DNA from 4 places in the Amycolatopsis thailandensis genome. Region 1 is predicted to be linked to each of the others. Evidence: riboswitches for the same ligand, from Rfam matches in the RefSeq annotation. Region 1 holds a riboswitch; each other region holds the start of a gene.
The links. A riboswitch is a leader RNA that binds a small molecule or an ion and turns the genes downstream of it on or off. The one in region 1 is predicted to bind cobalamin.
Positions count from the first base shown of each region.

Region 1 (7,747 bases):
GCCCAGGGCGCCCAGTCACTGGCTCCGGACTCGCGCTCGATCACCGCGTTGACGTCCTCGGCGTTCTCGCCGCCGGTGAACGCGACGTTCATCGACGGGTCCTGCGCTTTCGGCCTCGCCGACGCGCTCGGACGCGGCTTGGGCGGCGGCAGCGCTCCGGAACTCGGGCCCGCGACCGGCGCTTCGCCGGGGGCGGCCTCCTCTGTGGCCTGAGGAGCGCCGCCGGGCTGCTGCCCGGTCCCCGCCTGCGGTCGCTGTTGCTGTTCACCGGGATCGTTGGTGACGGGCTTGGCTTCCTCACGCGGTACGCACGGGACGTTCTCGGTGCCCGGCCGCACCGCGGAGACCCGCGGCACCGGGTTGCTCTGGGCGGTCGCGTTCAGGGAGAACGACCAGCCCTCGAACCCGCCGGGGATGAAGTCGCGGTTCTTGACGCCCCACTGGCTGTAGTCCCACGCGCAGTTGTTCGAGGCGTGCCAATAGGACCAGTAGGCCTGCGCCGGGGGCGTGTCGACACACAGCTCGCGGTACTTCTCGCGGCCGGCGATCGGGATGTTCTCGGTCGCCGACGGGCGGTTCTCGACCCGGCAGATGAACGACTCGCCCCAGCGCTGCACCCCGGCGATCTGGAAACCGGCGCCCTTCAGCGCGTCCAGGCCGGTACCGCGGGTGGTCTGGGGATTACAGCGCACGATGGTCGTGCCGCCGAGTTTCTGGAAGTCGACGACGACGGTGACCCCGGTGGCGTCCTTGCAGAACCCGGGATACCCCTTGCCCTGGTCGACCGCGTGCGCGGACGGCGCCGTGGCGGCGATCAGGAAGATCGCCGCCACCAGTCCGAGGACCCTTTTCACGGGATGGCCGGGTTCCTCGGCGTGACACCGGGAACCGGATTGGTCGTCGCCGACTTGTTCAGCGAGAACGACCAGCCTTCGAAACCGCCGGGGACGACGTTGCGGTTGAGCGCGCCGTAGTTGCTGTAGGTCCAGGTGGTCCCGGAACCGTCGGCGTGCCAGTAACCCCAGTACGCGCCGGCGGGCGGCGTGTTGACGCACGGCTCCTTGTAGCTCGGGTTGCTCGACAGCGGGATGGTCTCCGTCGCGGCCGGGCGGCCTTCCAGGCGGCAGACGAAACCAAGGCCCCAGCGGGCGGTTCCGGCGACCGCGATCCCCGCGTCCTGCAACGCCTTGATACCCGAGCGGGCGGTGCCCGGGCTCGCGTTGGGCGAGCAGCGGGTGATCGTCGGCGCGGCTGTCCCGCCGTTGCCGTCCAGCTCCTGGAAGTCGACGACGACGGTCGTACCGGTGAGCGCGTCGGAGCCGGTGCAGATCCCGTCGTAGCCCTTGGTGGGATCGACCGCGTTCGCGGGTGCGGCGGAAAGCCCGATCAGTCCGATGAGGACGGTCGTGACGGTGAGCAGTTTTCTCATGGTGTAGCCCCCTTTGTCTTGATGAACCGGCGAAGCAGGAACAGAAGGACGATCGCGGCGGCCAGGAGGATCGTGGCCAGACCGACGAATCCCCAGATCAGCCACGCGGGCTGGGTGGTCTGGGCGGCGGCCGCTTGCAGCTGTGTCCCGGAGACGGCGTCGGCGGAGTTCGCCTCCGTGAGCGGCAGCCGGATCGCGGGCGACAGCGGCGAATCCGCGGCGGTGAGCCAAGACCGGCCCGCGACCCCTTGCGCGGCGGCCAGGCTCGTCGGGAAGTCGGTCTTCCCGTCGCTCGCCGCGACGGAACCCTTGGCGAAACCGCCGTCGGCCTGGACCAGTTTGCCCAGCGACCGCGCGGTTCCGCTCGCGTCGAGGCCGGCGGTCTGCCGCGCGGCGGCGACGGCGGCGCTGAGCACGACATCCGGCTCGCCCGCCTCGCCGGTCACCATGCCCTCGCCGGTCGGCCGGACGCCGAGCGCGCCCACCGCGGAGACGAACGCCGACACGCGCCGCTCGGTCCAGCCGTCGGGGCGTTTGGTCGACGGCGCGGCGTCGGTGTGCGGGCGTGCCGCCAGCGCGGTGACCGCGGCGGCCGTCGCGCCCAGGTCACCGGAGCCGCACTCCGCGGTGTCGAGGTGCTTCGGGAAGGTTCCGTCGGCGCACTGGCGCGAGAGGAGCAGTTCGACCGCGGGGCCGGGGTCGGCGGCGGTCGCGAGCACCGCCCACGCGTGCCGCTCGACCGTCTCGTCGGCATCGGCGAAGGAGCCGACGTCGGTGAACTTGCCGTCCGCGCCCCGCAGCTTCACCAGATCGGCGCGCAACTGCCCGGCGTCCGCCTTGGCGAACTCGGCGACGAGCACGAGCTTCGCGAGCGGTTCGGCGTAGGAGGCGCCGCTCTGCTCGTACGGCGCGCCGTGGGCGTAGGCCTGCACGGCTTCCGGCGTGAGCAGGAACTTCGACGCGCGGTCGACCGTGTCCGGCTGCTCGTCCAGTGCCCGCAAGGCGAGCACCAGATCGGCGGTGGCGTCGTAGTCGACGTAGGTCTTGCCGTCCTCGGTGACCTCGACGTGGTCGCCGCCGACGAGCCGGTTCGTCAGGTACGCGCCGAGCCGGGACGTCGCGGGGGCCGTGCCCGCGATCGCGACCGGCGTGGAGATCGCGGTCGGTGGCGGGACGCGGGCGCCGGTCGACGCCCTCGGCGTGACGGTCTTCTTCTGGGGTTTCGGTGCCGTCGTCTTCGGCGCGGGGGCCTGCGGGGCGGGTTTGGCCGCGGGCGGAGTGCTCGTGACGGTGACCGTGCTCGGCGCGGGCGGACTGGCCGACGGGGACGAGGACGTGCCCGGCGTCGGCGTGACCGAGGTCGTGGTGGTGGTGGTGGTGGTCGTCGTCGTGGTGGTCGTGGTGGTCGTTGTCGTGGTGGTGCTCGGCGCCGGTTCGCTCGTGGTCGAGGTCGGCGTGCTCGTGGGCGACCCCGTCCCGGAGGACGACGTCGTCGTGGGCGTGGTCGGCGTTTCCGAGACGCTGCTGGTCGGCGGCTGCCCACCGCCCTTCGTGAGCGAGGAGAAGCCGACCTGCGACAACCCGAGCGAAGCCTGGGCGCTCGCGCGGATCCAGGTGTCGAGGCCGCTGATCCCCGAGGCGCGCGCGGCCTCGTAGGAAGCGGGGTTGTAGGCGATCGCGCCGAGGTCTCCCGCGAGCCTGTTGCCGGAGTCGGCCGCGGCGTTCGCTTGCGCGGACTTGAGGTACCGCACGCCCTTGTCCACCGCCGCGTCCGCGCCACCCGCCTCGGCCAGTCCCTGAAGGATCAGGCCGGTGCTGTTGGTGTTCGGCGCTTCGGTGCCGACGCCACCGCCCCAGCCGCCGCCGGCGGCCTGGTTCGCTTTGAGCCACGCGACGGCCTTGGCGATCGGGGTGTCGAGCCCGGCCGCGCCCGCCTTCTTGGCGGCCAGCATCGCCGAAAGCGCGATGCCGGTGGCGTCGCCGTCGGTCGGCGAGAGGTCGAGCGGTTTGCCCTCGTCGCAGGTCGAGACCTTGTGCCCGTCCGGGGTGACGTGGTCGCCGGTCTCCTTCGTCGGGATGTAGGCGAACATGACGCGGAAGTAGCCCTCGGAACACTGCTGGGTCAGCAGCTTGTCGATGGCGAGCTGGTCGTTCTCGCCCGCCGCGGCGAGCCCGATCACGCCGAGCGCCTGGCCGAACATGTTGGCGTTGTTGATCACGTCGCCGGTGACGTCGGGCTTCTTCGTGTAGTCGCTGACCCGGCCCTTGTCGGGCCCGCCGCGCATGATCGCGTTCTGGGTCTCGGCGACCAGGTCGTAGCCGTCGAAGTTCCGCGGATTCCGGCCGGAGACCTCAGCGGCGACGAGGGTCTTGGCCGTGGCTCCACCGACGATGACGTTGTCGAACCCGGCGCCGGGGATGAATCCGTCCCAGGTGAAGTAGTCGGTGGCGTGGCCCTGGTCGTCGAGGAACTTGACGATCGGCTCGGCCTTCGCGGCATCGCCCGACGCGTACATCGAGAACAGGACGTCGAGCATCAAGCCGTGGTCCGGCAGTGAGCCGCCGTTGGGGTTCTCGAGCGTGCCGTCCGGCTGCAGCTTCGTCGCGAGCCAGCGGGAGTTCGACTTCGCCGCGTCAGGATCGTTCGCTGCTGTCGCCGTTCCGGTGAGCAGCGCGGCGACCACGCCGACGCTGACGGCGAAGGCCAGGGCGGCCAGGGACCCGCGGCGCATGACTCCTCCTTGCGGCATGGCGGAGGACAGGCGCGGGACGCCGCAGTCACCCCTGTTTATCGCGACAGTGGTTCGGACTTCTGGTTGGTTCATCCGCCCGTGCGGTACCCCGGCTCGCCCTGGTGAAGGGCCCACGGTTGCGCGACAGCGCCGGATTTCGACCGGCTTCCCCGTCACGGGCGGCGGTATTGGGTTGTCGAGCCCGCCGAGGTTAACACCCGATTACCTCCGGCAGGCACCGCTGAGCAGGTCGGTTGCCAGGATCACAGCGTTACTCGCGCCCGGCGGTACCCCCGCGCTTGACCGGCATGACACTCTTCGGGTCGTCCGATTCAGCGCGGTCGTGGGGGAAGTCCGGTGAGAGTCCGGCGCTGTCCCGCAACGGTATGCCCTCCAGGCGAGCCCGGTCACCCACGTCGCGCGGTGTCACCGACTCCTGTCGAGGAAATGCGGGAAAGGGTTCTCATGAGACGTTTGGTCTTCGCTGTCGCCATGCTGTGCGGCATCGGGCTGGTCGCCGCTCCGGCGGCGAACGCCGCCACCCCGAACAAGGCGGACGCCGCCGCGGGCTGGCTCGCCAGGCAGATGACCGACGGGGAAAGGTTCGAGGCCGATTTCGGCGGCCAGAAGTTCCCCGACCAGGGCTTGACGATCGACGCGATCTTCGCGTTCGCCGCCGCCGGTGTGTCCGACACGAACGCGGGCAAAGCGATCACCTGGCTGGCGAAGCCGGAGATCACCACCGGCTACGTCGGCAGCGGCACCGAGGCCTACGCGGGCGCGCACGCCAAACTCCTGCTCGCCGCGCAGATCCGGGGCAAGAACCCGGCGTCGTTCGGCGGCGTCGACCTGAAGACGGGCCTGCTCTCGCTGCTCACGCCGTCCGGCCGGTTCTCCGACCGCTCCGAATACGGCGACTACTCCAACGCCTTCTCGCAGTCGCTCGCGCTGCTGGCGCTGGACCGCACTCCGGCGGGCGCGCCCGCGTCGGCCGTGACGTTCCTGGCGGGCGCCCAGTGCGCGGACGGCGGATTCCCGCTGAACTTCGGCGAAGCCACCTGCACCAGCGACGTCGACGCGACCGCGATGGTCGTGCAGGCCTTGCGCGCCACCGGTGACGCGGTGAACGCCCGCGAAGGCACGTCCTGGCTGGTCACCAAGCAGCACGCGAACGGCGGCTTCGGCGTCGGCGCGAACGCGCCGAACTCCAACAGCACCGGCCTCGCCGCCGAAGCGCTGGCCGGGCACCGTCCCGCCGCCGCGGTCAAGGCGCGGGAGTTCCTGCGGTCGCTGCAGACCGGCTGCACCGGCGCCGAGGCGGACCGCGGCGCGATCGCCTACGACGCCACCGGGCTGAACCCGGCGACCGCCCCGCGCGCGACCGCGCAGGCGATCCTCGGCCTGGCCAGGGTTCCGCTGAGCGACCTGCAGGGCGGTGGCCGTCCGCAGGCCCCGGTGCTCGCCTGCCCGTGATGTGAGCCTTCGGGTGGTTTCCGCTTGCCACCGACGGAAACCACCCGTACCGGCAGTCAGCCGGCGCGGAGCGGCTCGCGTCCTTCCACGAGCGCGCCGAGCAGAGTCGACGCCGCGTCCAGATCGGGTGCCCGGGAGGCGAGCACGTCCGAGTACAGGAACGCCTCCCCCAGCCGGACGATCGCGTAACAGAGGCTGTCCAGGCCGACCGAGGGGACGAAACCGCCGTCGTCGACGTCGCGGCGCAGCAGGTCGACGTGCGCCGCGATCACCCTCGGCTGGACGCGGCCGTGCGGATCGGTGAGCAGGCGGATCGCCAAGACCGGCTCGTCGTCGAGGAAACGGCGGAACCCGGCGCTCGCCGCGAGCACGGATCGGTACTCGCGCATGATCGCGAGACAGCGCAGCTCGCCTGCCGCGTTGCGCACCACGTCGCCTTGTTCGCGCTGCCAGGTGCGCGTCGCGGCCGCCAAGGTGCGTTCGGACAGGTAGTGGAGAGCGTCGCCCAGCAGGTCTTCCCGGTTCCCGGCGCGGCGGAACAACGTACTGCGGGAGATGCCCAGGTCCTGCGCGAAGGCGGAGGTGTCGACGCGGACACCGCGCTCGATCCACCGCGCCGCGCTGCGGATTATGTCCTCGGCAGAGGGGTTCACGACCGCAGATCGTACGAGAACGTGGCCCCTCGCTCGCGCCTGGCGTGAGCAAGGGGCCCTTCACGTACTTCAGCCGGCGGGCAGCACGCGGCCCCGCACCTCACCGAACCCGATCCGCGCGCCGTTCGCGCCGGGCGCGGTCCCGGTGATGACGACCTCGTCGCCGTCCAGCAGGAAGGTGCGCTCCTCCCCCTTGACCGTGAGCGGTTCCCTTCCGCCCCAGGACAATTCGAGGAACGCGCCGCGCTGGTTCTTCTCCGGTCCGGAGATCGTGCCGGAGCCGTACAGGTCTCCTGTGCGCGAGGACGCGCCGTTGATCGTCAGGTGCGCGAGCATCTGGGCGGGCGACCAGTACATCTCGCGGAAGGGCGGGCGGCTGACCTCCTCGCCGTTCCATTCGACGACCAGATCGATGTCGAGCCCCCACGGCGAGCTTTCCCGCAGGTACGGCAACGGCTGCGGATCGATCTGGCCCGGCAGCGGGATCCGCGCGGCCTCCAGCGCCAGGATCGGTACCACCCAAGGGGAGATCGAGGTCGCGAAGCTCTTGCCGAGATGCGGGCCCAGCGGGACGTATTCCCACGCCTGGATGTCGCGGGCAGACCAGTCGTTGAGCAGGACCGCGCCGAAAACGTGGCGGGGGAAGGCGTCCGGGGTGATCGGGGTGTTCAGCGGGGTCCCGGTGCCGACGACGAAGCCCAGCTCCGCTTCGATGTCCAGCCGCACACTCGGCCCGAACACCGGCGCCGCCTCGGCCGGGGCCTTGCGCTGACCGCTCGGGCGCACGATGTCCGTACCGGAGACCAGGACCGTGCCGGACCGCCCGTGATAGCCGACCGGGAGATGCTTCCAGTTGGGCAGCAACGGTTCCGCGTCCGGGCGGAACAGCCTGCCGACGTTCGAAGCGTGGTGTTCGGAAGCGTAGAAGTCGACGTAGTCCGCGACCTCGATCGGCAGGTGCATGCTCACCCGCCCGACGGGATGGACCGCGCCGTCGGGGATTTCGCCGGTGACCAGGTCACGGATCCGCGCCCGGACCGCCACCCAGCGGTCGTAGCCCTGCGCCATGAACGGGTTCAGCGACGGCGCGGCGAACACGTCGTCGCCGAGCGCCGCGGCCAGGTCGAGGACGGAGTCCCCGACACGCACGCCGACGCGCGGGGAACCGCCGTCGACGGAGAACACGCCGTACGGCAGGTTGTCGATCCCGAACAGGGAGCCTGCGGGGATGTCGATCGTGGTCATGCCTCTCCTCGGGGCGCCTCGAGCAGGCCGAGTCCGGCCAGTTCGGTCAGGGGGTCGGTGATGCTGCAAGTGCCGAACGACGTGAAGCCCGCGCGGACCGCGACGGCGCGATCCGGCTCCAGCGCCCGCAGTCGCCCGGCGAGAGCGGCGCCGTCTCGTTCGGCGAGCGCGGCTTCCGCGTCGCCGCCGGTGAGGACGGCGTCGGTGGCGAGCAT
Region 1 covers NZ_JBHXJK010000058.1:31,129-38,875, reverse strand. Annotated here, with positions in the region: gene ACFWMR_RS23285 (ABC transporter substrate-binding protein) at 1-854, opposite strand, end outside; gene ACFWMR_RS23280 (flagellar hook-length control protein FliK) at 851-1,429, opposite strand; gene ACFWMR_RS23275 (hypothetical protein) at 1,426-4,161, opposite strand; cobalamin riboswitch at 4,243-4,357, opposite strand; cobalamin riboswitch at 4,468-4,594, shown strand; gene ACFWMR_RS23270 (prenyltransferase/squalene oxidase repeat-containing protein) at 4,627-5,634, shown strand; gene ACFWMR_RS23265 (QsdR family transcriptional regulator) at 5,691-6,287, opposite strand; gene fahA (fumarylacetoacetase) at 6,357-7,532, opposite strand; gene ACFWMR_RS23255 (hypothetical protein) at 7,529-7,747, opposite strand, start outside.

Region 2 (7,747 bases), on a different contig from region 1:
CCGGTCTCGGTGAGATCGAAGTCGGCGCCGCCCGCATCAACGTCGACGACAAGCGGATGATCAACGCCCGCGCCGACGTCAACCAGCTGCTGCCGATGAAGTACACCTGGGCGTGGGAGAAGTACCTCGCCGGCTGCAACAACCACTGGATGCCGACCGAGGTCGCCATGCAGGCCGACATCGCGCTGTGGAAGTCGCCCGACGGCCTCACCGAGGACGAGCGCACCATGCTCAAGCGCAACCTGGGCTTCTTCGCCACCGCGGAGTCGCTGGTGGCCAACAACATCGTGCTCGCGGTGTACCGCCAGATCACCAACCCCGAATGCCGCCAGTACCTGCTGCGCCAGGCGTTCGAGGAGGCCGTGCACACGCACACCTTCCAGTACATCTGCGAGAGCCTCGGCCTGGTCGAGGGCGAGCTGTTCAACATGTACCGCGAAGTCCCCTCCATCTCGGAGAAGGACGCGTGGGCGCTCAAGTACACGCAGAACCTGGAGAACCCGGACTTCGAGACCGGCACCCCCGAGGCCGACCAGAACTTCCTGCGTGACCTGGTCGCGTTCTACGTGATCTTCGAGGGCATGTGGTTCTACACCGGTTTCGCGCAGATCCTGTCGCTCGGCCGCCGGAACAAGATGATCGGCATCGCCGAGCAGTACCAGTACATCCTGCGCGACGAGTCGATCCACCTGAACTTCGGCATCGACTGCATCAACCAGATCAAGATCGAGAACCCGCACCTGTGGACCGACGAGTTCCAGGCGGAGATCCGCGGCATGCTGACCGAGGCCTGCGAGCTCGAGGTCGCCTACGCCCGCGACACCATGCCGCGCGGCATGCTGGGCCTCTCGGCCGAGCTGATCGAGCAGTACATGCACTTCATCACCGACCGCCGCGCCCAGCAGATCGGTCTCCAGCCGATCTTCGGCGAGACGGAGAACCCGTTCCCGTGGATGTCGGAGGCGATGGACCTGAAGAAGGAGAAGAACTTCTTCGAGACCCGCGTCATCGAGTACCAGTCCGGTGGCGCCCTCGACTGGGACTGACCGTCCGTCCGTAGTACATGAAGGCCCCCTTCCTTGCGCCTAGGTACAGGAAGGGGGCCTTCATGTACTTGCGGGGCCTCGGGCGAAGTGCGGTTCCGCCGCTTCCAACCGCGGCACCGGGACGCCCAATCGGCGCGCTTCTGCCAAGGTGTCCCGGCAGACTTCACGCGGCTCCTCGGCGTCGGGATCGGAGTGCGCCGTGATGCTCACGCGCGCCGGCGCGACATGAGCGGTCAGCCAGGCGAGAACGGGGGCCGTCAGCCAGGTGGGCGCCCGGAACGGCAGCAAACCGACCCGATGACGTCGCAGGTCGAGTCCGCGCGCCTCGAGAAGCGGCAGTAGTTCACGGCCGTTCAGCAACCCCTCGCGCAAGTCGCTCCTCGACCCGGCCAGCCGGGACAGGGAACCCAGCCGCAGGCCTTGCGAGAGCAGGCCCGCGTCCGACGCGAAATGGACCCACAGCCAGCCGCGGAAGTCGGGGCGCTCCTTGATCCGGAGCCCGGCCTCGCGAAACGCCTGGCGCACGGCTCGCTCCCGATCGGTCGGGGGCCGGTCGAGGGTGCCGAAGACGACCGACGGCATCAGCATCCCGCGGAGCACGCCGTCCGCGTCGAAACCGCCACCGGCCTGGGGAAAGCCCCAGGCGATGCGGTCGAGAGGGAGCGGGCCGATCGCGGCCGCCGGCTCGGTCCAGACGTTGCCGAAGACCAGCACCGTGGCCCGGCCGACACGCGGGGCCAGGAAAGCCGTCGCCTCCGGCAGGCGGTGGTGCGAAACGCTGAGCACGATCAGGTCGAAGTCGTGGTCCGGCTCCAGCGTTTCGCGGAGGCGCACCGGCCACTTCTCGACGACACGCTGCCCCCATATCCGGCGCCGCGTGTCGAACAGGTCGAGGTCCACCGAGTCCCCGTACGTCGCCGCGCGGCCCGGCCGGACGTAGAACTCGACGTCATGTCCCGCCTTCCGCAGGGCCCAGCCGTAGATGGTGGCGATCACGCCTCGGCCGAACATCAGGATCTTCAAGCTGGACCTCACGGGGTACGATCGATTTGGAGATTATCTCCACTTTCGAAAATATGGAGATGCTCTCCACTTGTCAACGCGAGGGAGCGCATGACCGCCGACAAGCCGCTGCGGGCCGACGCCCGGCGCAAGCGCGAGGCCCTCCTCGCGAAGGCCCGGGAGATCTTCCAGGCCGGATGCTTCTTCGATCTGCGCTTCGACGACTTCGCCTGCCTGGCAGGCGTGGGCACGGGCACGCTCTATCGCCACTTCCCCACCAGGGAGGCGCTGGCCGAGGCGGTCTACCACGGGGAAGTCGCCGCGCTGTGCGACCGCGCCCGACAGCTCCAGGCCACCCTTCCCCCGGCGGAAGCCTTGGCGACCTTCCTTCGCGACATGGTCGACCACCTAGGCGCCCATGCCGGCCTGGCCAGGACGCTGGCCACCCTCATGGCCGACCGTTCGGGCGCCCTCGCCGAGGGCAGCCGGGCGCTGGAGGAGGCGGTCACCGCCCTCGTGGCCGACGCGGTGCGGGACGGCGCCGTTCGCGACGACGTGGACGCCGGTGCCGTGATGATGGCGCTGCACGGGATCGGTGCGGCCCATGACCGCCCCGAGTGGCGGGCCGAGGCCGACGGCGTCATCACCCTCGTGCTGGACGGGCTGCGCCGGTGACAGACTTTTCTCACATTCCAGCGACCCCGTAGCGGGCCTGAGTACGCTCCGGAGTGCTACTGGTTCGCCCGGCCCTCCAGGCCGGTCGAGGTAACAGGGAACCCGGTGAGAATCCGGGACTGCCCCGCAGCGGTATGTGGGAACGAAAGCCGTCACCGTGCGAGACACGGTAAAGCACTGGGTATGGCACCCGGGAAGCGACGGCCGGTAGGAGCGAGTACGTCGCCCACGAGTCCGAAGACCTGCCCGTGGTACGCGCGCCGACGGCGTGCGTGAGTCCGGGCCTCGTGGGATGGGCACGACCGAACGGCGGTCACTCCTGCGCGCGCTCCGGGCTCCGACGACAAGCTCGCGAGGAGAGAGCTGTGACCGAAATCGGCACGACAGTGCTGGGCTACCCCCGGATCGGACCGGACCGGGAACTCAAGCGTTCACTCGAACGCTATTGGGCGGGCAAGATCGACGAGGCCGAACTGCTGGACACCGGCCGCGCGCTGCGCACCCGCACCTGGCGGGAACTCAAGGACGCGGGGCTGGATTCCGTCCCGTCCAACACGTTCTCCCACTACGACCAGGTGCTCGACACCGCCGAGCTGTTCGGGGCGCTGCCGGAACGCTTCACGACGCTCGGTCTTTCGCCACTCGACACCTACTTCGCCGCCGCCCGCGGGGTTCAGGACGCGCCGGCGATGGAGATGACGAAGTGGTTCGACACGAACTACCACTACATCGTCCCCGAACTCGGCCCGGACACGACGTTCTCGCTCACCGGCGCGAAGCCGCTGGACGAGTACCGCGAGGCCCGCGCGATCGGCGTCGAGACGCGGCCGGTGCTGGTGGGCCCGGTGACGTTCCTGCTGCTCGCGAAGGCGGCCGAGAGCGCCCCGGAGGGCTTCCGCCCGCTGGACCTGCTCGACAACCTCCTCGACGACTACGTCGAGCTGCTGCGGCGCCTGCATGACGAAGGCGTCGAGTGGGTCCAGTTCGACGAGCCCGCGTTCGCGGGAGATCGCACCGAGCAGGAACTCAACGCCCTCATCCGCGCCTATCACCGGCTCGCGAAAGCGACCGCGCGGCCGAAGATCCTGGTCGCCGGGTACTTCGGCGGCCTCGGCCGCGGTCTCGGCGTGCTGGCCCGCTCCCCGATCGACGCGGTCGCTGTCGACCTGGTCACCGACGAGTCCTTTGTGGACGCCGTCGCGGCCGAACCCGCCTTGCGCGACAAGGAGGTCCTGGCCGGGGTCGTGGACGGGCGCAACGTCTGGCGCACCGACCCGGCCCGCGCGCTCAGCCGGGCGGCGACGCTGCTCGGCACCGCGAAGTCGGTCAGCGTCTCGACGTCGTGCTCCCTGCTGCACGTGCCTTACGACGTCGAAAGGGAGGACGGACTCCACCCGCGCCTGAAGGGCTGGCTCGCCTTCGCCAAGCAGAAGGTCGACGAGGTCGTCCTGCTCGGCCGCGCGTTGAAAGAGGACGGCGTCGATCTCGAAGCCGCCCGTGCCGTGGTCGCGGACCGCGCCACCGCGGCCGACCTGACCGACGCGGGCGTGCGTGCCCGGCTGGAGGCGCTGCGGCCGGACGACACCGTCCGCTCCCCCTACGCTCAGCGCGCGGCGGCACAGCAGGCCGCGCTGGAGCTGCCGCCGTTGCCGAGCACGACGATCGGCTCGTTCCCGCAGACCACCGAGGTCCGCAAGGCCCGGGCCGCGCACAAGGCGGGTTCGCTGGACGACGCGGGCTACGAGGCCGCGATGAAGGCGGAGATCGAGCACGTCATCCGGCTACAGGAGGACCTGGGCCTGGACGTGCTGGTGCACGGCGAACCCGAGCGCAACGACATGGTGCAGTACTTCGCCGAGCGGCTCGCCGGGTTCGCGGCCACCGACTTCGGCTGGGTGCAGTCCTACGGTTCGCGGTGTGTGCGGCCACCGATCCTGTACGGCGACGTCTCCCGTCCGGAGCCGATGACCGTCGAGTGGGCCCGCTACGCGCAGAGCCTGACCTCGAAGCCCGTCAAGGGGATGCTGACCGGGCCGGTGACGATCCTGGCGTGGTCGTTCGTCCGCGACGACCAGCCACTGGGCGAGACCGCCCGCCAGGTGGCGCTGGCCATCCGCGACGAGGTGCACGACCTGCAAGCGGCGGGCATCCGCGTCATCCAGGTCGATGAACCGGCGCTGCGGGAACTGCTCCCCCTGCGTGCCGCGGCGCACGAGGCGTACTTCGCCTGGGCGGTTTCGTCGTTCCGGCTGGCGACGTCCGGGATCTCCGACGCGACACAGATCCACACGCACATGTGCTATTCGGAGTTCGGTGAGGTGGTCAAGGCGATCGACGCGCTGGACGCCGACGTCACCAGCATCGAGGCCGCGCGGTCGAAGATGGAGGTCGTCACCGACCTCGGCTCGGCGGGCTTCGGCCGCGGCGTCGGGCCGGGTGTCTACGACATCCACTCGCCGCGCGTCCCCGACGTCGACGAGGTCAGCGGGCTGTTGCGGACCGCCGTCGGCGCCGTGCCCGCCGAGCGGATCTGGGTCAATCCGGACTGCGGTCTGAAGACCCGCGGTTACGCCGAGGTCGAACCGGCCCTGCGGAACCTGGTCGCGGCCGCCCGGGCGGTCCGGGCCGAGCTGGGCTGATCTGTCAGGAAAGGGTCTTTCAAGACGAAAAACGTCTTGAAAGACCCTTTCCTGACACTCGGGGCGGCTCCCTCCCCCAGGGTATTGTCAGGACGTCAACAAGGGTGCGATGGTGGAGCGGTAGCCGGTCTCAACGGGGAGATGGTCACCATGGCGAACACCGTCGAAAGGGTCACCGGGGCGCTGCGCGAGCGGGTTCCGCCGCTCACCTCGATCCCCCTGCCGCGTTCGGTGGACCAGCGCTGGCTCGGCGCGACCTGGCCGGTCCGCGAACTCGCGCCCGCCCCGCCGGGCCTCAAGCCCGTCCTCGGCGACGAAGGCCCACCGGTCATCGGGCACGCGCTGGACTTCATGCGCTTCGGCATCGAGTTCGGCCTCAAACGCCACGAGACCTACGGCCCGGTGTCGTGGATGGGCGCTTTCGGCCGCCGCATCGTCACCCTCTCCGGTCCGGAGGCCACGCAGATCGCGTTGGTGAACAAGGACAAGGCCTTCTCCCAGGAGGGCTGGAAGTTCTTCATCGAGCAGTTCTTCGACCGCGGCCTGATGCTGCTCGACTTCGGCGAGCACCATCTGCACCGCCGGATCATGCAGGCGGCGTTCACCCGGCAGCGGCTCACCGGCTACGTCGACCAGATGGGACCGGCCCTGCGCGACGGCGTCGCCGCGTGGGCGGACCGCCCGAATCCCCGGATCTACTGGTCCCTCAAGCAACTCACGCTCGACGTCGCGACGCGCGTGTTCATGGGTATGCGATCCGGCGACGACGCGGCCGCGATCAACCGCGCGTTCGTGAACTCCGTGCGCGCGGGCACGGCCATCGTGCGATTCCCCGTTCCCGGCGGCCGCTGGGCGGCGGGGCTGCACGGCCGCAAGGTCCTCGAACGCTACTTCTCGGCGAATCTGCCCGCGAAACGGGCGAGCGACGGCGACGACCTCTTCACCGCCTTGTGCCACGCCACCACCGAGGACGGCGACCGCTTCACCGACGCCGACGTCGTCAACCACATGATCTTCCTGATGATGGCGGCGCACGACACCTCGACCATCACCAGCGCCGCCGCCGTCTACCACCTCGCCAAGAACCCCGAGTGGCAGGAACGCGCACGCCGGGAGTCCTTGGCGCTCGGCGACGACGTGCCGGACATCGAGGCGCTGGAAACCCTGGAGACGCTGGACCTGGTGATCAAGGAATCCCTGCGCCTGGTGGCCCCGGTTCCTTCCCTGGCAAGGAAAACCGTGAAGGACACCGAGGTCCTCGGGCACTTCGTTCCCGAAGGGACACTGGTCGGGGTTTCGCCCACCGTCAACCATTTCGCACCGGAGCACTGGACCGATCCGATGCGTTTCGACCCGGACCGCTTCGGCGAGCAACGCCGTGAGGACAAGTCTCACCGCTACGCCTGGATGCCGTTCGGCGGCGGCGCGCACAAGTGCATCGGTCTGCATTTCGGGACGTTCGAAGTGAAAGCGCTGCTCCACGAGGTGCTGCGGGCGTATCGCTGGTCGGTCCCGGAGGACTACACCGCGCGCTGGGACTACGTCTCCCTGCCCGTCCCCGCGGACGGCCTGCCGATCCGGCTGACGGCACGCTGACCCGGCCGGCGAACAACCACTTTCGAGTACTCTTGGTAACTTCCGGTCACCACTCGTGTAGCAGCGATCACCCTTTCAGCCGGTAGACACTCCGGATCACGCGTGATGCCGTGGCACTACACCCGGTCGGCTCATACCTAGTGTGGGTCCGTGTGCTCGGACACCCGGTCTGAGCTGGCCATAAACCGCGCATGAAGAGGTGAAGTGTGCCCGAGCCTGGTTCCGCGCCAGGGTTGGTGGACGTCGCTCGGAGATGGGCCGCGACGCTCGCTGACACTAAAGGAGTATCGCTTCCCCAGGAGCAACTCGAAGAGCTCTTGCTCGGCGTCGCCCAGGACGCCGTCCGGACCGAGCCCGATCACGAGCCCGCCCGGGAGCGCTTCTCCAAGCTCTATTCCGCCTCACCCATCGGGATCGCGTTGGCCGACACCGACGGGAAGATCGTCGAGGCGAACACCGCGCTCGGCAAACTCCTCGGCTGCCGTCCCTCGGCGCTGCGCGGACGGCACATCCCCGACCTCGGCTCCGCCGACCACGACGTCACCCGCCTGCGGAACGGGCTCTCCCAGCTCATGGCGCACGGCAGGCAGACCCAGCAGGAACGCCTGCTGCTGGACCACAGCGAGGAAGGCACGCTCTGGGTCGACGTGACCCTCGCCGACCTTCCCGGCGACCGGCCCGGCTCGACGTACCCGGTGCTGATGGTCGCCGACGCCAACGAGATCCACCTGCTCCAGGAACAGCTGTTGCACCAGAACGTGCACGACGCGCTGACCGGCCTGCCGAACT
Region 2 covers NZ_JBHXJK010000026.1:38,919-46,665, reverse strand. Annotated here, with positions in the region: gene ACFWMR_RS13170 (ribonucleotide-diphosphate reductase subunit beta) at 1-1,046, shown strand, start outside; gene ACFWMR_RS13165 (ketopantoate reductase family protein) at 1,107-2,069, opposite strand; gene ACFWMR_RS13160 (TetR/AcrR family transcriptional regulator) at 2,160-2,723, shown strand; cobalamin riboswitch at 2,767-2,987, shown strand; gene metE (5-methyltetrahydropteroyltriglutamate--homocysteine S-methyltransferase) at 3,089-5,362, shown strand; gene ACFWMR_RS13150 (cytochrome P450) at 5,504-6,958, shown strand; gene ACFWMR_RS13145 (putative bifunctional diguanylate cyclase/phosphodiesterase) at 7,195-7,747, shown strand, end outside.
Region 2: linked by a shared signal. The riboswitch ahead of metE (5-methyltetrahydropteroyltriglutamate--homocysteine S-methyltransferase) and the one ahead of ACFWMR_RS23270 (prenyltransferase/squalene oxidase repeat-containing protein) in region 1 are both predicted to bind cobalamin.

Region 3 (7,747 bases), on a different contig from region 1:
TCGATCATGCGGCCGGTGAGGCACAGGTCCATCGCCTTGGCCTTGCCGATCGCGCGGGTCAGCCGCTGGGAGCCGCCCATGCCGGGGATGACGCCGAGGGTGATCTCCGGCTGGCCGAACTTGGCGTTCTCGGCCGCGATCAGGACGTCGCACATCATCGCCAGTTCGCAGCCGCCGCCGAGGGCGTATCCGGAGACCGCGGCGATCAGCGGGACACGGACCCGGGAAAGCGCGTCCCAGCCCGCGAACCAATCGGCCGCGTAGACGTCGCTGAACGACTGCGGCTGCATCTCCTTGATGTCCGCGCCCGCCGCGAAGGCCTTGGCGGAGCCGGTGAGCACGATCGCGCCGACCTCGGGATCCTCGCCGAGTCCGGCCGCGGCCTCGGTGACCTCGCGCATGACCCGCAGGTTCAGCGCGTTGAGCGCCTTGGGCCGGTTCAGGGTGATCAGGGCGACGCGGTCGCCCGCGCGCTCGACGGTGATGGTCTCGTACTCGCTCATGCGGTTTCCTTGGTGAGAAGGCCGTCCCGGACGGCGGTGACGATGGCGGAGAAGTCCCGGCCGGGGCCGTCCCGCTCGACGAACGCCGCGTAGAGTTCCGCGGCCCTCGTGCCGAGCAGGGTGGCGACGTCGTTGTCCCGGGCCGCGGATTCGGCCAGGCGCAGGTCTTTCAGCATCAGGCCGCTGGCGAACCCGCCGGTGTACTCCCGGTTGGCGGGGCTGGTGGGGACGGGGCCGGGCACCGGGCAGTTGGTGGTCAGCGCCCAGCACTGGCCGGACGCGGTGGAGGCGACGTCGAACAGCGCCTGATGGGTGAGGCCGAGTTCCTCGCCGAGGGCGAACGCCTCCGAGACGGCGATCATCGAGACCCCGAGGATCATGTTGTTGCAGATCTTCGCCGCCTGACCGGCGCCCGAAGCTCCACAGTGGATCGCCCGGGCGCCCATGATGGCCAGGAACGGTTCGGCGGTGACAAAAGCCTGCGAGTCGCCGCCGACCATGAACGTCAGAGTCCCGGCTTCGGCGCCGACCACCCCGCCGGACACCGGTGCGTCGACGGCGCGGTGACCGGCCGCGGTCACCAGTTCGGCCGCTTGGCGGGCATCGGCGACGTCGATGGTGGAGCAGTCGACGAACAGCGTCCCGGGCCGCGCGGACGGCAGGATCTCCCGGTAGCAGTCGAGGACGTGCTTGCCGCTGGGCAGCATCGTGACGACGACGTCCGCCGCCGCGACGGCCGCGCTCGCGCTGTCGAACCTGGCCACGCCCTCGGAACGCGCGCCGGGAGCCGGATCGTAGCCATGGACGGTCTCACCGGACTTGACCAGGTTGGCGGCCATCGGACCACCCATGTTGCCCAGGCCGAGGAAGGCGATCGTCATCGGGCCACCCACTCTGCGTCGCCGAGATCGGCGAAGTAGGCGTCGACCAGATCTTTGTCTACTTCGGACAGAGTGGCGGGGGACCACTTCGGGGAGCGGTCCTTGTCGATGATCTGCGCCCGGATGCCTTCGGCGAACTCGGCGGAGGCGAGCGCGCGGGTCGAGATCCGGAACTCCTGCGCCAGCACGGCTTCCAGGTCGGGCAGCGCCGCGGCGCTGCGGAGCGCCCGCAGGGTCACCTTCAGCGAGGTGGGCGACTTCGCCTCGATCTCCTTGGCGGCGGTGGCGGCCGCGTCACCACCGGCGTGGAGCCGGGTCAGGATCTCCTCGACGGTGTCGGCCGCGTAGCAGCGGTCGATCCAGTCGGCGTCCTCGGCCAGCGCGCTCGGCGGCGCGGGTTCGGCGATCAGCTCCAGCGCGGTGTCCGGGGTCCGGGACGCGAGCGCGTCGAGCAGGTCCGGGATCTTCTCGCTGGAGACGAAGTGATCGGCGAGTCCACAGTGGATCGCATCGGCACCCGAGATCGATCCGGCGGTGAGGGCGATATGCGTGCCGAGTTCACCGGGCGTCCGGGACAGCAGGTACGTGCCGCCGACGTCGGGGACGAAGCCGATGCCGGTCTCGGGCATGCCCACGCGGGAACGTTCGGTGACGATCCGGTGGCTGCCGTGCGCGGAGACGCCGACCCCGCCACCCATCACGAGCCCGTCCATGAGCGCGAGGTACGGCTTGGGGTAGCGCGAGATCAGCGCGTTCAACCGGTACTCGTCGGCCCAGAACTTCAGCGACGCGGTGCCGCCGGTGCGAGCGTCTTCGTAGATGGCGCGGATGTCGCCGCCCGCGCAGAGCCCGCGGTCGCCGGCGCCGTCGATCAGCACGGCGCGGACCGCCGGGTCGGAGCGCCACGCTTCGAGGTGGTCGAGCATGGCGAGGACCATGTCGTGGTTCAGCGAGTTCAGCGCCCGCGGCCGGTTCAGCGTGATCCGGCCGATTCCACTGTGGACGAGGAATCCGACGTCGTTCACGAAGCCTCCTGCAGCATCCGGCGCGAGATGATCACGCGCATGATTTCATTGGTCCCTTCGAGGATCTGATGCACCCGCAGGTCGCGGACGATCTTCTCCAGCCCGTACTCGGCGAGATAGCCGTAACCGCCGTGCAGTTGCAGCGCCTGGTTGGCCACTTCGAACCCGGTGTCGGTGCAGAAGCGTTTGGCCATCGCCGAAAGCTGGGTCGCGGTGTCCTCGCCGTGGTCGAGGGCGTCCGCGGCCCGCCAGAGCAGGGTGCGGGCGGCCTCGAGATCGGTGCGCATGTCGGCCAGCCGGAACTGCAACGCCTGCTTCTCGGACAGCTTCTCGCCGAACGCCGAACGCTCCGACAGATGCCGGACGGCCATCCCGAGCGCGGCCTCGGCGCCGCCGAGGGAACAGGCCGAGATGTTGAGCCTGCCGCCGTCCAACGCGGACATCGCGACCCGGAAGCCGGAGCCCTCTCCACCGAGGAGCGCGGAAGCCGGGACTCGGGCGCCTTCGAAGATCACCTGCCGGGTGGGCTGGGCGTTCCAGCCCATCTTGATTTCGTTGGGACCGAAGGAAACGCCGGGCGTGTCCCGTTCGACGATGAACGCCGAGATCCCGCGCGCGCCGGGGCCGCCGGTGCGGGCGAGCACGACGTGGACGTCCGACGTGCCCGCGCCGGAGATGAACTGCTTGACCCCGTCGAGCACGTATTCGTCGCCGTCGCGGCGGGCACGAGTGGAGAGCGCGGCCGCGTCGGAACCCGCGTCCGGTTCGGTCAGGCAGTAGCTGCCGAGGGCGTCCATAGTGGACAGGCGAGGCAGGTATCGGTGGCGCTGGGAGTCGTCACCGAACTTGTCGATCATGGTCGCGACCATGTTGTGAATGGAGATGTACGCGGCCAGCGACGGGCAGCCGGTGGCGAGTGCCTCGAAGACGAGGACGCCGTCGAGCCGTCCGAGAGCGGAGCCTCCGAGCTCTTCGGGCAGGTAGACGCCGCCCATGCCCAGCTGGGCGGCCTTGCGCAGGACGTCGACCGGGAAATGCTTGGCCTGGTCCCATTCGATCGCGTGCGGGGCGAGGTGTTCCGCGGCGAACTCCGCCGCGGTCTCGCGCAGGGCGCGCTGTTCGTCGGTCAGTCTCATCGTGGCCTCAGCTCATCGTCGGGATGACGAAGCTGGCGCCTTCCTTGGTGCCGGAAGGCCAGCGCGAAGTGACTGTCTTGGTCTTGGTGTAGAAGCGGATCGAGTCCGGTCCGTGCTGGTTGAGATCGCCGAAGCCGGAGCGCTTCCAGCCGCCGAAGGTGTGGTAGGCGATCGGCACCGGGATAGGCACGTTGACCCCGACCATGCCGGTGTTCACGCGCGAGGTGAAGTCGCGGGCGGTGTCACCGTCACGGGTGAAGATCGCGACGCCGTTGCCGTACTCGTGCTCGCTGGGCAGCCGGAGTGCCTCTTCGTAGTCGGCGGCGCGGACGATCGACAGGACCGGACCGAAGATCTCCTCGCGGTAGATCCGCATGTCAGCGGTGACGTGGTCGAACAGGCAGCCGCCGAGGAAGAAGCCGTTCTCGTGACCGTCCACAGTGGTCCCGCGGCCGTCGACGAGCAGTTTCGCCCCTTCGGCGACGCCGACGTCGATGTAGTCGCGGACACGCTGGACGGCCTCGGCGGTCACCAGCGGCCCGAAGTCGGCCGTCTCGTCGAGCGAGGCGCCGACCTTCAATGTCTTGACCCGCTCGGTCAGCCGGGCGGCCAGCGCGTCGGCGGTGGCCTCGCCGACCGGGACGGCGACAGAGATCGCCATGCAGCGTTCGCCGGCGGAGCCGTAACCGGCGCCGATCAGCGCGTCGACGACCTGGTCGAGGTCGGCGTCCGGCATCACGATCAGGTGGTTCTTGGCGCCGCCGAAGCACTGCGCGCGTTTCCCGTGCGCGGCGGCGGTCGTGTAGATGTACTCGGCGATCGACGACGAGCCGACGAAGCCGACGGCTTCGACGCGGGGATCGGTCAGCAGCGCGTCGACGGCCTCCTTGTCGCCGTTGACCACGTTGAACACACCCGGCGGCAGACCGGCTTCGAGGAAGAGCTCGGCCAGCCGCAGCGGGACCGACGGATCGCGTTCGGACGGCTTGAGCACGAAGGCGTTCCCGCAGGCGATCGCCGGGGCGGCCTTCCACAGCGGGATCATCGCGGGGAAGTTGAACGGAGTGATCCCGGCGACCACGCCGAGCGGCTGCCGCATCGAGTAGACGTCGATGCCGGTGCCCGCGCTGTCGCTGTATTCGCCTTTGAGCAGGTGCGGGATGCCGATGGCGAACTCGACCACTTCGAGACCACGCTGGATGTCACCGCGCGCGTCGGGGACGGTCTTGCCGTGCTCGGAGGCGAGCAACCGGGCGAGGGAGTCCTCTTCGGCGCGGACGAGGTCGACGAATTTCATCAGCACCCGGGCCCGCTTCTGCGGGTTCCAGCGGGCCCAGTCGAGCTGGGCCTGCGCCGCGTCGGAGACCACATCGGAGACCTCGGCGGCCGAGGCGAGCGGGACCCGGGCCTGGACGGCGCCGGTGCTGGGGTCGAAGACGTCGGCGAACCGGCCGGACGTGCCCGGTACCGGCTTGCCGCCGACGAAGTGACTGAGTTCGGTGCTCATGGATGCCCTTTCCGAAAGTGCGCAGGACGGAGCCGCCCGGGACCGCGATCGGCGGCCGGGCAGGGGAGTACGACGACTTACCGCCGGGGTGGTGGCGGGTCGGCGACTTTCGCGCAGGCAGGAAGAATCCGCATGCGTTCAGCTCCATCCTCGTGGACGAACACGGACATCTGCGGCCGGTATCCTGGCTCCCGGATCCGCGGCGGCTCCGGCCTTCCCGGCTCGCGCCAGTGGCCTTCTCTGCGGGAGCGCCGCTCCCCGGTCACAGTGGCGGGACCGCGCCGGATTCTCACCGGCTTCCCTGCACCGCAGACCTGTGGACACCATAAAGTAGGAAGTCCGACTATGTCGAGGTTGTGGCGTAGGCCTCAGCCGAGCGGTGGATACGGCAGCAGACTGGACGAATGCTCGTCGACCCGCATCGGCTTCCCGATCGCCGGGAAGGCGCGCTGTGGGCAGGCGGGCCGCTCGCAGACCTTGCAGCCCATCCCGATCGGGGTGACGGCCGCGCCGGTGCCGAGCGCGAGGCCGTCGGAGTAGACGAGCCGCTTGGCGTGCCGGAGTTCGCATCCGAGCCCGATCGCGAACGTCTTGCCGGGGTCACCGTGCCCGCCCGCGGCGCGGGAGACGGTGCGGGCGAGCCAGAAGTACTTTTTGCCGTCCGGGAGTTCGGCGATCTGGGTGAGGATCCGGCCCGGTGACCCGAAAGCCTCGTAGACGATCCACAGTGGACACGAGCCGCCGACACGGGAGAAGTGGAAACCGGTGGCGGACTGGCGTTTCGAGATGTTGCCCGCACGATCGACCCGGACGAACGAGAACGGCACGCCGCGTGTTCCCGGACGCTGCAAAGTGGACAGCCGATGGCAGACCGTCTCGAAACCGACGCCGAAGTGGTCGGACAGCCGGGTGATGTCGTAGCGATACCGCTCCGCCGCGCCGAGGAACACGCGGTACGGCAGCACGACAGCGCCCGCGAAGTAGTTGGCCAGGCCGATCCGCGCGAGCCGCCTCGCGGTGTCGCCGCTGAACTTCCCGTCTTCGACGAGCCGGTCGATCACCTCGCCCGCTTCCAACAGCGCCAGTTCCGACGCGAGCCGGAACGCGGCCTGGCCGGGGCGCAGCGCGGGGGAGAGCCGCAGGGTTTTGCGGCGTGGGTCGAAGTGGTGCTGGTCGGGGCCGAGGGATTCGGCGGTGACCTTGACGCCGTGGCGCTCCAGCAGGCCGGTCGCCAGTCCACTTCGGACCTCGCCCGGGTGGAGCCGCAGTTCCGCGGCGAGCTTCTCGGCTGGGGCGTCGAGTTCGGCGACATGGTTGCGGCGCAGGTAGAACCAGTCGCGGATCTCCTCGTGCGGCTGCTGCGCCGTCGAGCGGTCCAGTCCTTGCTCGGTCACCAGGGTGGCGACGTTCTCCACCGCCTCCCGGTAACGGCGATGCAGCGCGACGAGAGTCCGCGCCACCTCGGGCAGCGTGGTGGTCAGCGCGTCGACCTCGCCGGCGGAGATCGCACCGCTGACGGTGTTGTCGTCGAACACTTCGCGTACGTCGGCGATCAGCCGTGCGGTGTCGCGGGCGGCGAAGAACTCCGTGTCGACGCCGAAGGTCTCGGTGAGCTTGAGCAGCACCGGCAGGGTGAGCGGCCGGCCGTTGTGTTCGAGCTGGTTGACATAGCTCGGCGAGATCTCCAGCAGTCTGGCCAGCTCGGATTGGGTCATGGACCGGTCTTCGCGCAGCTGGCGCAGGCGAGCGCCCGCGTACATCTTCTCCACAAGCGGACTGTAACAACATTGACAAGGAGGGCGCGAACGTTCACAAAGCTTCACAGGGTCGAGTGGTGGCAAGGACTTCCTGAAGCTGCCACGCTCAGAGGCAGAGCGCCACGAGGTTCACAACCGAGGGGAACCATGATCGACCACACCGTCCGCACCCACCGCTCCGCCGAGTCGCTTTCCCGCGAGGGCCAGCTCGCGTGGAAGCTCGCCGCCGTCGCCACCGACGACGTTCCGGTCACCTCCGAGGTCGCCGACATGGTGATCAACCGTGTGATCGACAACGCCGCCGTGGCCGCCGCGTCGCTGACCCGGCGTCCGGTCGGCTCCGCCCGCGACCAGGCGCTGGCCCATGCCGGTAAGCCGGGAGCGGCGGTCTTCGGCGTCGAAGGACGGTATTCACCGGAATGGGCGGCCTGGGCCAATGGAGTCGCGGTGCGGGAACTGGACTATCACGACACCTTCCTCGCCGCTGACTATTCGCATCCCGGCGACAACATCCCGCCGATCCTCGCGGTCGCCCAGCACACCGGGCGCACCGGCGCGGACCTGCTGCGCGGGATCGTCGCCGGGTACGAGCTCCAGGTGAACCTCGTCCGCGGGATCTGCCTGCACGAGCACAAGATCGACCACATCGCCCACCTCGGCCCGTCGGTCGCGGGCGGTCTCGGCGCGCTCCTGGGCCTCGACACGGAAACCGTCCACCAGGCCATCGGGCAGGCACTGCACACCACGACGACGACCCGCCAGTCCCGGAAGGGCGAGATCTCTTCCTGGAAGGCGTACGCCCCGGCGTTCGCGGGCAAGGCCGCGATCGAGGCCGTCGACAGGGTGATGCGTGGTGAAGGCGCGCCGAGCCCGATCTACGAAGGTGAGGACGGTTTCATCGCGTGGCTGCTGAGCGGGCCCGGCGCCGAGTACACGGT
Region 3 covers NZ_JBHXJK010000016.1:83,053-90,799, forward strand. Annotated here, with positions in the region: gene ACFWMR_RS09165 (enoyl-CoA hydratase) at 1-503, opposite strand, end outside; gene mmsB (3-hydroxyisobutyrate dehydrogenase) at 500-1,384, opposite strand; gene ACFWMR_RS09175 (enoyl-CoA hydratase/isomerase family protein) at 1,381-2,409, opposite strand; gene ACFWMR_RS09180 (acyl-CoA dehydrogenase family protein) at 2,406-3,545, opposite strand; gene ACFWMR_RS09185 (CoA-acylating methylmalonate-semialdehyde dehydrogenase) at 3,553-5,052, opposite strand; cobalamin riboswitch at 5,210-5,395, opposite strand; gene ACFWMR_RS09190 (short-chain fatty acyl-CoA regulator family protein) at 5,421-6,821, opposite strand; gene ACFWMR_RS09195 (MmgE/PrpD family protein) at 6,957-7,747, shown strand, end outside.
Region 3: linked by a shared signal. The riboswitch ahead of ACFWMR_RS09185 (CoA-acylating methylmalonate-semialdehyde dehydrogenase) and the one ahead of ACFWMR_RS23270 (prenyltransferase/squalene oxidase repeat-containing protein) in region 1 are both predicted to bind cobalamin.

Region 4 (7,747 bases), on a different contig from region 1:
TTCTCGTCGGTGGTGAGAAGCCGGCCGACGAGGCGGATCCAATGCTCGCCGCCGGAGCCGAGCACCGCGACCACGGGCCGCACGAACGCGACGGCCAGTTCGCGCGCGGTGACCTCGCCCTCGGCCAGTTCGGCCAGCGCCGCGTTCCGTTCGCCGGTCACCTGGTCGAGGCGGCTGAGCAGGATCGCGTCGAGCAATCCTTCCTTGGAACCGAAGTGGTAGTGGATCGCCGCCACGTTCGTTTCCGCCGCCTGCATCACGGTGCGCAGGGAAACCGCACCGACGCCCTGTTCGGCGAAAAGGCGTTCGGCGGCGGCGATCAGCCGCTGCTCGGTGCTGGTCACGACGGCAGGCTATCACTCGTTTCAATCACTTGATAGAGCCTTCGAGGGTGAGGGTGCGATCCGCGGCGAAGGCGTCGTCGTGACTGATCATCAGCAGCGCGGTGCCATGCCGTTTCGTCGCGGCCGTGAGGACTTCCCGAAGCCGTGCGCGGTTGGCCGCGTCGAGAGCCGACGTCACTTCGTCGCAGATCAGCACTCTCGGATGGGCCAGGAGAGCGCGGGCCACGGCGCAGCGTTGCAGCTGCCCGCCGGAGAGCTGTCCCGGGCGATGGCCGGCCTGGTTGACACCTAGAGCGCGCAGGACTTCCGACGCTTCGAGCCGGGCGGCGGAACGGCTTGCGCCACGAAGGAGACAGGCGGTGTCGGCTACCTGGTCGAGCACCCCGCGGAACTCGTCGAAAGAGGCGCGGCTGTCCTGGTGGACGTATTGGACGGCCCGCAACTGCGCGTGCCCGCGACGGCGGGCTTGCCGGTGGAGGCGGACTCCGTCGACTTCGATGGTGCCCGCGCTCGGCGGGGTCAGTCCGGCGAGCGCGCGGGCGAGTGTCGTCTTGCCCGCTCCGGAGACGCCGGTGAGCGCGGTGAGGCTGCCCGCGGCCAGTTCCAGGTCGAGGTCCTCGATGAGCGCCGTCCGCCCGGCGCGCACCGTGAGCCCGCGAACGACGAGCACCGGTGACGCCGGTGAAGGCGACGGAGACTTGTCAGGAATATCTTGGCCGGACTCGATTTCGCACGGAACCAGCCGGCGGTCCCGGAGTTCGGCGACGTCGCCGGGCAACGCGCGAGCCAGCGTCAGATCGTGGGTCAGGATCAGCAACGCCGTCCCGGCAAGGGAAAGCTCGGTGAGGCGGGCGGCGAGCGCCGCTCCGCTCGCCGGGTCGAGACCACTCGTGGGTTCGTCGAGGACGAGGACCTCCGGCCGGGTCACCAGCGTGGTCGCCAGCGCCATGCGCTGCTGCTGCCCGCCCGAGAGCTGATGCGGGAACCGGCGCCACAGGTCCGGGTCGAGTCCCGCTTCCGCCAGCGCGGTGCGAGCCGCCGCCAGCCGCGCCGTCCGGCCGCGGTGACGGATCGCGGCGAGTTCGGCCAGCACCGGCCCGCAGCGGCGGACCGGGTCCAGTACCGCCGAAGGCTGTTGCGGCAGATGACCGACGACCCCGGCCCGGATCCGCCGGAGTTCCGCGCCGGTGCGGCCCAACAGCGCGGAACCCGCCAGCCGGATCGAGCCGGACAGTTCGATGCCGGGCCGCGCCCGCCCGGTCGCGGCCAGACCCAGGGTGGTCTTCCCGGTGCCGGACGCGCCGAGCACGACCAGCACCCTGCCGGGTTCGAGCGCCAGCGAAACGTCGTCGAGCAGAGCGGTGTCCCCGGCACGGGCCGACAGGCCGCTGATCTCCAAGACCGTCACAGGATCACCCGCCGGGCGGCGAGCAACCGGTCGGTGACGAGGTTGGTGCCGACGCACAACGCCATCAGCAGCGCGGCGGGCACCAGTACGACGGCGGGAGCGGTGTAGAGGGCCTCACTGTTGCGTTCGATGACCACGGCCCAGTCCGGGGAGTCCGAGGGCAGGCCGAGACCGAGGAAGTTCGCCGACGCCAGCAGATAGAGCACCACACCGAGCCGGGTCCCGGCGTCGGTGGCGACCGGGCCGGTGACGTACCGGGCGACGTACCCGAGCTGGATGCGCCACCACGGTTGTCCTTGCAGGGTAAGGGCTTCCACGGCGGCGCGGCAGCCGGGAGCCAGCGCCGCGGCCCGCACGACGCGGGTGATCGCCGTCAGCTGGAGGGCGGCGACGGCGGGAATCAGCACACCGGGCCCGCGATGCCCGGTCGCGGCGAGCACCATGAGCACCAGCAGCGACGGGAACGCCAGCACGAGATCGAGCGATCGCATCACGGCTTCGTCGGCCCACCGGCCGCGACCGGCCGCGAAGAGACCGAGCGGTACGCCGATCAGGTAGGCGAGCCCGAGCGCGGCGACCGTCATGCCGATCACGGGAAAGCCGCCGGTGAGGATCACCGTGAGCGCGTCACGGCCGAGGACGTCGGTACCGAGGGGGTGGGCGGAGTCCGGTGGCTGCCACGGCGCCCCGACGGACACCGGCGGACCCGCGATCAGCGGTCCGGCCACCGCGAACAGCACCGGGACGGCGAGCAGGATCCAGCCGAGCGTCCGGCTCACCACGTGACCAGCTCCCGGCGCGGCGTCAGCCGGTGCGCGACCAGGTCGGCGACCAGGTTCCCGAGCACGACGACACCGGCGAACACGAGCACGTATCCCTGCACCTGCGGGATGTCCCGGTTCTGCACGGCCTCGACGAAACCCGTGCCCATCCCGGTGATCGCGAACAGGGATTCGACGATCACCGTGCCGGTCAGCAGCCCCTCGACAGCGCGGGCGAGCTGCTGCACGGCGGGCGCCGCGGCGGCGGGCAGGAGGTGCTTCAGCACGACGGTGCGTTCGCGCAGGCCGAGCAGGCGCAGATGGTCCGCCACCTGCCCGCGGGTCTGTTCCGCGACGCCGACCCGGATCTGCCTGGCGACGTCGCTCAGCTGACGGCCGACGAGCACGATCACCGGCAGCACGAGCACTTCGGGACGCTCGGTCAAGTCCGTCCCGGCCGCGGTGGCGGGCAACAGTCCGGTGTAGACGGCGAATCCCGCGACCAGCAGCAGACCGAGGACGAACTCGGGGATCGAATGCAGGAACAACGTGACGGCCGTGAGTATCCGGTCGGTCCGGGAGCCTTCGCGGACACCGCACGCCACCCCGACGCCCAGCGCGAGCGGAACGAGCACGAGCACCGTCACCCCGGCGAGCACGGCGGTGGCGGTGAACCGGCGGGCGATCTCGTCCGTCACCGGAGCGCCGGTGACGAGCGAGCGGCCGAGGTCACCGGTGGCCAAGCCCGAAAGCCAGTGCCCGAACCGGTCGAGGAGAGGCTGATCGAGGCCGAGTTGGTGGCGCACCGTCGCCACCTGCTCGTCGGTGGCTTGCTCGCCGAGTACGACCGAAGCCGCGTCGCCGGGCAGCAGCGCGGTCACGGCGAACGTGGCGACCAGCACGAACAACGCCTGGAGCACGGCGAACCCGAGCCGGCGCAGGGCGTACCCCGGCACGTCAGGACAGGCGGGCGCGGTCGAACCTCGCCCAGTCGAAGGTGTTCGGCGGCGCGGTGACCACCCCGGACACCCGTTTCGACGTCGCGATCGTCCAGGTGCTGAAGCCCCAGGCGAGCAGGCCGCCGGACTCGTGCACGATCCGCTGGGCGTCCGCGAACAGGGCCAGCCGGGCACCCTCGTCCGAGGTGGCGGCGGCACGGTCCATGAGCGTGTCGAACTCCGGCGAGGCGAACCCGTTGACGTTGTTCGAACCGCCGGTGCGGAAGCGCTGGTTGAGGAACGTCGCCACCGGCAGGGTGGCGGTGCGGGTGAGCGCGGCGACCCCCTTGGTCTTCGTTTCGCCGAAGTAGGTGCTCGCCGCCCGCGTGTTCGGCGTGGCCTTCAGCCCGATTTCGTTCAGCTGCTGGGAAATCAGCGTCGCCGCGGTGGGGAAACCGGGATCGACGTCGCTGGTTTCGATGGCGAAAGCGAGTCCCTCGGCGCCCGCTTCCCGGACCAGCGAGCGGGCCAGGTCCACGTCCCGGGAGCGTTGGGGAATGCCGGTGGCGTAGCCGCGAAGTCCCTTGCCGAACAGGTCGTTGCCGATCTCGCCGCGTCCGGCCAATGCGACCCGGTTCAAGGCTTCGCGGTCCACTCCGGACAGGACGGCGCGCACGAGCCGAGGATCGGCGAACGGCGGCTGGGTCAGGCGAAGGATCAAACCCTGCATCGTCGTCCCCCGGGCTTCGAGCAGCGAGACACGTCCGTCGCCGCCCAGCCTGGCCGCGGTACCGGCCGCGAGGTCGTGGGCGTAGTCGACCTGTCCGGAGAGCAGGGCGTTGACCCGGGCCGTTTCGTCGTTGACCGGGACGAATTCGAGCTCGCCGACGCTCGGCGCACCGTCCCAATGGGACTCGTTCCCGCGGAACACAGTCGTGCCGCCGGGAGTGAACGAGACGAAGCGGAACGGACCGGAGCCGACCGGCGCGCCGAACGCCGTCGTCCCGGCGGGGACGATCTCCGCTCCCGGCGCGCCCCAGCCCGACGGGAATTCGAAGTCGGGCGCGCTCAGCACCAGCTCCAGTTCACGGGGGGAGGCGGCCTTGCTGCGGCCGAAGTCCACCTTCGCGAAGTACTGGCGGGACGAGGAGGCCAGTGCGGGGTCGGCGATCCGCCGGAAGCTGTACAGAACGTCGTCCGCGGTGACCGGGCGTCCGTCGTGGAAGGCCGCCTGTCGCAGCCGGATCCGCCAGCGCGTCCCGGAATCGTCGCTCTCCCAGGATTCGGCCAGCCGCGGCCGCAACGAGGTGTCGGCGTTGTAGGCGACCAGCGTGTCGAAGAGCGCCTTGGCCCGCGCCTGGTCGACGAAGAGCGAAACCTGTGAGGGGTCCAGTGTTTCCTTCGAACCGCCCGCCGCGAACGCGACCCGCAACCGGCCCGTGTCCGTGGGCGCGCCCCCGCAGGCGGCCAGAGGCGCGAGGGCGGCGAGGGCGAGCAAACGCCGACGGCCGAGCGGATGACGCGTCACAGTTACCTCCGGGACATCGAGCACTGTCCCGGGCGCGCGGACGCGCTGAAACGGGACCCCGCTCCGCACTCCACGACAGTTGGGGCTGGCAGTACCCGGCGGGCAGTCCGGCTCACGGCGTACGGCCGTTCACGGTTGCGGGTCAGCGCCGGATTCACACCGGCTTCCCCCGACGGGCACCTTCTTACGTTGTGGCGCACACGGTAACCCATGGGCGCCCTGTGCTACACAGGATCAAGATCACGAAGGGGAGCGCGGTGGACGAAAAGCTCGCGGCAGGCTGGGTGCGACGGTGGGACCTCCAGCAGGAACGCTATGTCGCCGACCGCGAAGAACGGTTCGACGTCCTGATCGACGTCGTCGAACACGTCTGCCGCGATGTCGCCGAGCCGCTGGTGCTCGACCTCGGTTGCGGCCCGGGCTCGCTGACCACCCGGCTCGCCCGGCGCCTGCCGCACGCGCGGGTCGTCGGCGTCGACAACGACCCGTTCCTGCTCGCACTCGCCCGGGCGAGCCGCCCTGACGACGCGGATATCGAGTACATCCAGGCGGATCTCGCCGAAGACGGCTGGCTGACGTGGCGGGCGATCGACGCCGCGGTGTCGACGACCGCCTTGCACTGGCTGAAACCGGATCGGCTCGCCGGCGTCTACCGTGACCTCGCGGACGTGCTCCGGGCAGGCGGGGCGCTCGTCAACGGTGACCACTTCTACGACGAGCAACCGGGCATCCGCGACCTCGCCGAAGCCGTCAAGAACCGTCGTGCCGTCCGGGCCGGGGTCGGGTCGAACGAGGACTGGAAGAGCTGGTGGGCCGCGATCGCGGCCGATCCCGCGCTGCGGGCGGAGTTCACGGCCGACGAGCTGAGCGGCATCTCGACCGGCTACGGCAACAGGCTCAGCCCGCAGGAGCACACCAGACTGCTCAGGGAGGCGGGCTTCGCGGAGGTGGCGCCAGTGTGGCAGTACGGGGACGACTACGTCCTCACAGCACTTCGCTGACCTGGTGGTTTCCATGGCGCGAGGACAGGGTATGCGTGATCATGACCGAATTCCGCCACACCGCCACGATCGATCTGCCCGCCTCCGATCTGTTCGCCTACCTGCGTGAACCGCGGAACCTTCCCCACTTCTTCCCGCAGCTGAGCCAGGCCGAGCCGGAAGGCGGCGACGCCGTGCACGTCGAGGCCGACGTGGATGGTGAGCACGTCGAAGCCGAAGCGTGGCTGAAGGTCGATGAGGAAAGTCGCTCCTTGAGCTGGGGTTCCCAAGGCCCGCACGACTACCACGGCCGGTTGTCGATCGAAGACGCCGGTGCCAACGAGTCCCGGTTGACCGTGACCTTGAGCAGTGTCCGTGAGGCGGGCGAGGAGGAAGTGCAACGCGGGCTCGAGGAGACCGTCGCCGCGCTGGCGCACACCGCGGTCGCGGACTCCGACGTCGAAGCCGCCGAGGAACAAGGCGGCTGGGCCGGGCACTGAGCGGTGTGCGCTATATTTAGAAAATGGTGAATATGACCGGGGTGCTCCGCCGGGGCGCCCAGGAACTGCGGTACGGCGACCTCGCGGGCGATCGGCGTCCTGTCGTCTTCACGCACGGCGCGGGCATGGACCATCGGATGTTCGATGCCCAGGCCGAGGCTCTGCACGAACGCGGCCATCGGGTGATCACCTGGGACCAGCGCGGCCATGGCGAGTCGGGCCTCGCGCCGGGTTCCGGCTTCACCGCGGCGATCGCGCTCGACGACCTGACGGCTCTCCTCGACCACCTCGGTCTCGACAGCCCGATCCTGATCGGGCACTCCCTCGGCGGCAATCTCGCCCAGGCGCTGGTCCGCCGTTCCCCAGAACGCGCGGGCGGCCTCATCGTCGTGGACTCGACGTGGAACGCGGGGCCCCTCACGGCCGCGGAACGGCTTCTGCTGAAGTTCGCCGCACCGTCGCTGGCGCTGATCCCCGCCTCGCGGCTTCCCGGTCTCATGGCCCGTGCCTCAGCGGTGACTCCGGAGGGAATCGCCGAGTGCGAGGCGACCTTCGCGCGGATGCCCAAACGCGTCTTCCTTGACGTCTGGCGAGCCACCGTATCCCTCGTCGACCCGGAGCCGGGGTACCGCACGCCCGTTCCGCTCGGCCTCGTCCGGGGTGAGGACGACAAGACCGGCAACATCGCGTCCGCGATGCCTCGCTGGGCGCGGGCCGAGGGCGTGCCCGAACACGTCGTCCCCGGCGCCGGCCACGTGGTCACCTTGGACGCGGCGGAGATGGCCACGAAGACCATCGTGGACATCATCGACGGCTGGGACGTGGAGCCCAGGGCATGACCCCCGCCGAGGACCACGATGTGTTCGCCACGACCATGGGAGACTTTCTCGCGTCGTGGAACCTTCCGCGCGCGACCGGCCGCGTCTACGGACGGCTCCTGCTGAATTCCAGCCCCGCGTCGCTCGATGAGCTTGGCGAGGCACTCGGCCTCAGCAAAGGGGCGGTGAGCGTGGCGGTCCGTGAGCTGGTCTCATGGGGTCTCGCCCGGACCATCCCGCAACCGGGCAGCCGCCGCCTGCTCGTCGAGGCAGTGGGCGGCTTCGAGCAGCTTCTCGCCGCCAGCCACGAGCGGACCCGCGCCTTCATCCGCGTGCTGCGAAGTGGAACGCGAAGTGCCGAAGACGAGAAGGCCGAGGCCCGGCTCTCCGAGGTCGCCGACTTCTTCGAGTCCTATGTGGACGCTGGAGAGCAGATGCTGCGGAGCCGTCGGTCCTGAAGGGGCGAGCGG
Region 4 covers NZ_JBHXJK010000012.1:25,889-33,635, forward strand. Annotated here, with positions in the region: gene ACFWMR_RS07120 (TetR/AcrR family transcriptional regulator) at 1-344, opposite strand, end outside; gene ACFWMR_RS07125 (ABC transporter ATP-binding protein) at 370-1,752, opposite strand; gene ACFWMR_RS07130 (ABC transporter permease) at 1,749-2,534, opposite strand; gene ACFWMR_RS07135 (ABC transporter permease) at 2,528-3,469, opposite strand; gene ACFWMR_RS07140 (ABC transporter substrate-binding protein) at 3,471-4,979, opposite strand; cobalamin riboswitch at 5,060-5,216, opposite strand; gene ACFWMR_RS07145 (class I SAM-dependent methyltransferase) at 5,237-5,980, shown strand; gene ACFWMR_RS07150 (SRPBCC family protein) at 6,022-6,459, shown strand; gene ACFWMR_RS07155 (alpha/beta fold hydrolase) at 6,483-7,298, shown strand; gene ACFWMR_RS07160 (GbsR/MarR family transcriptional regulator) at 7,295-7,735, shown strand.
Region 4: linked by a shared signal. The riboswitch ahead of ACFWMR_RS07140 (ABC transporter substrate-binding protein) and the one ahead of ACFWMR_RS23270 (prenyltransferase/squalene oxidase repeat-containing protein) in region 1 are both predicted to bind cobalamin.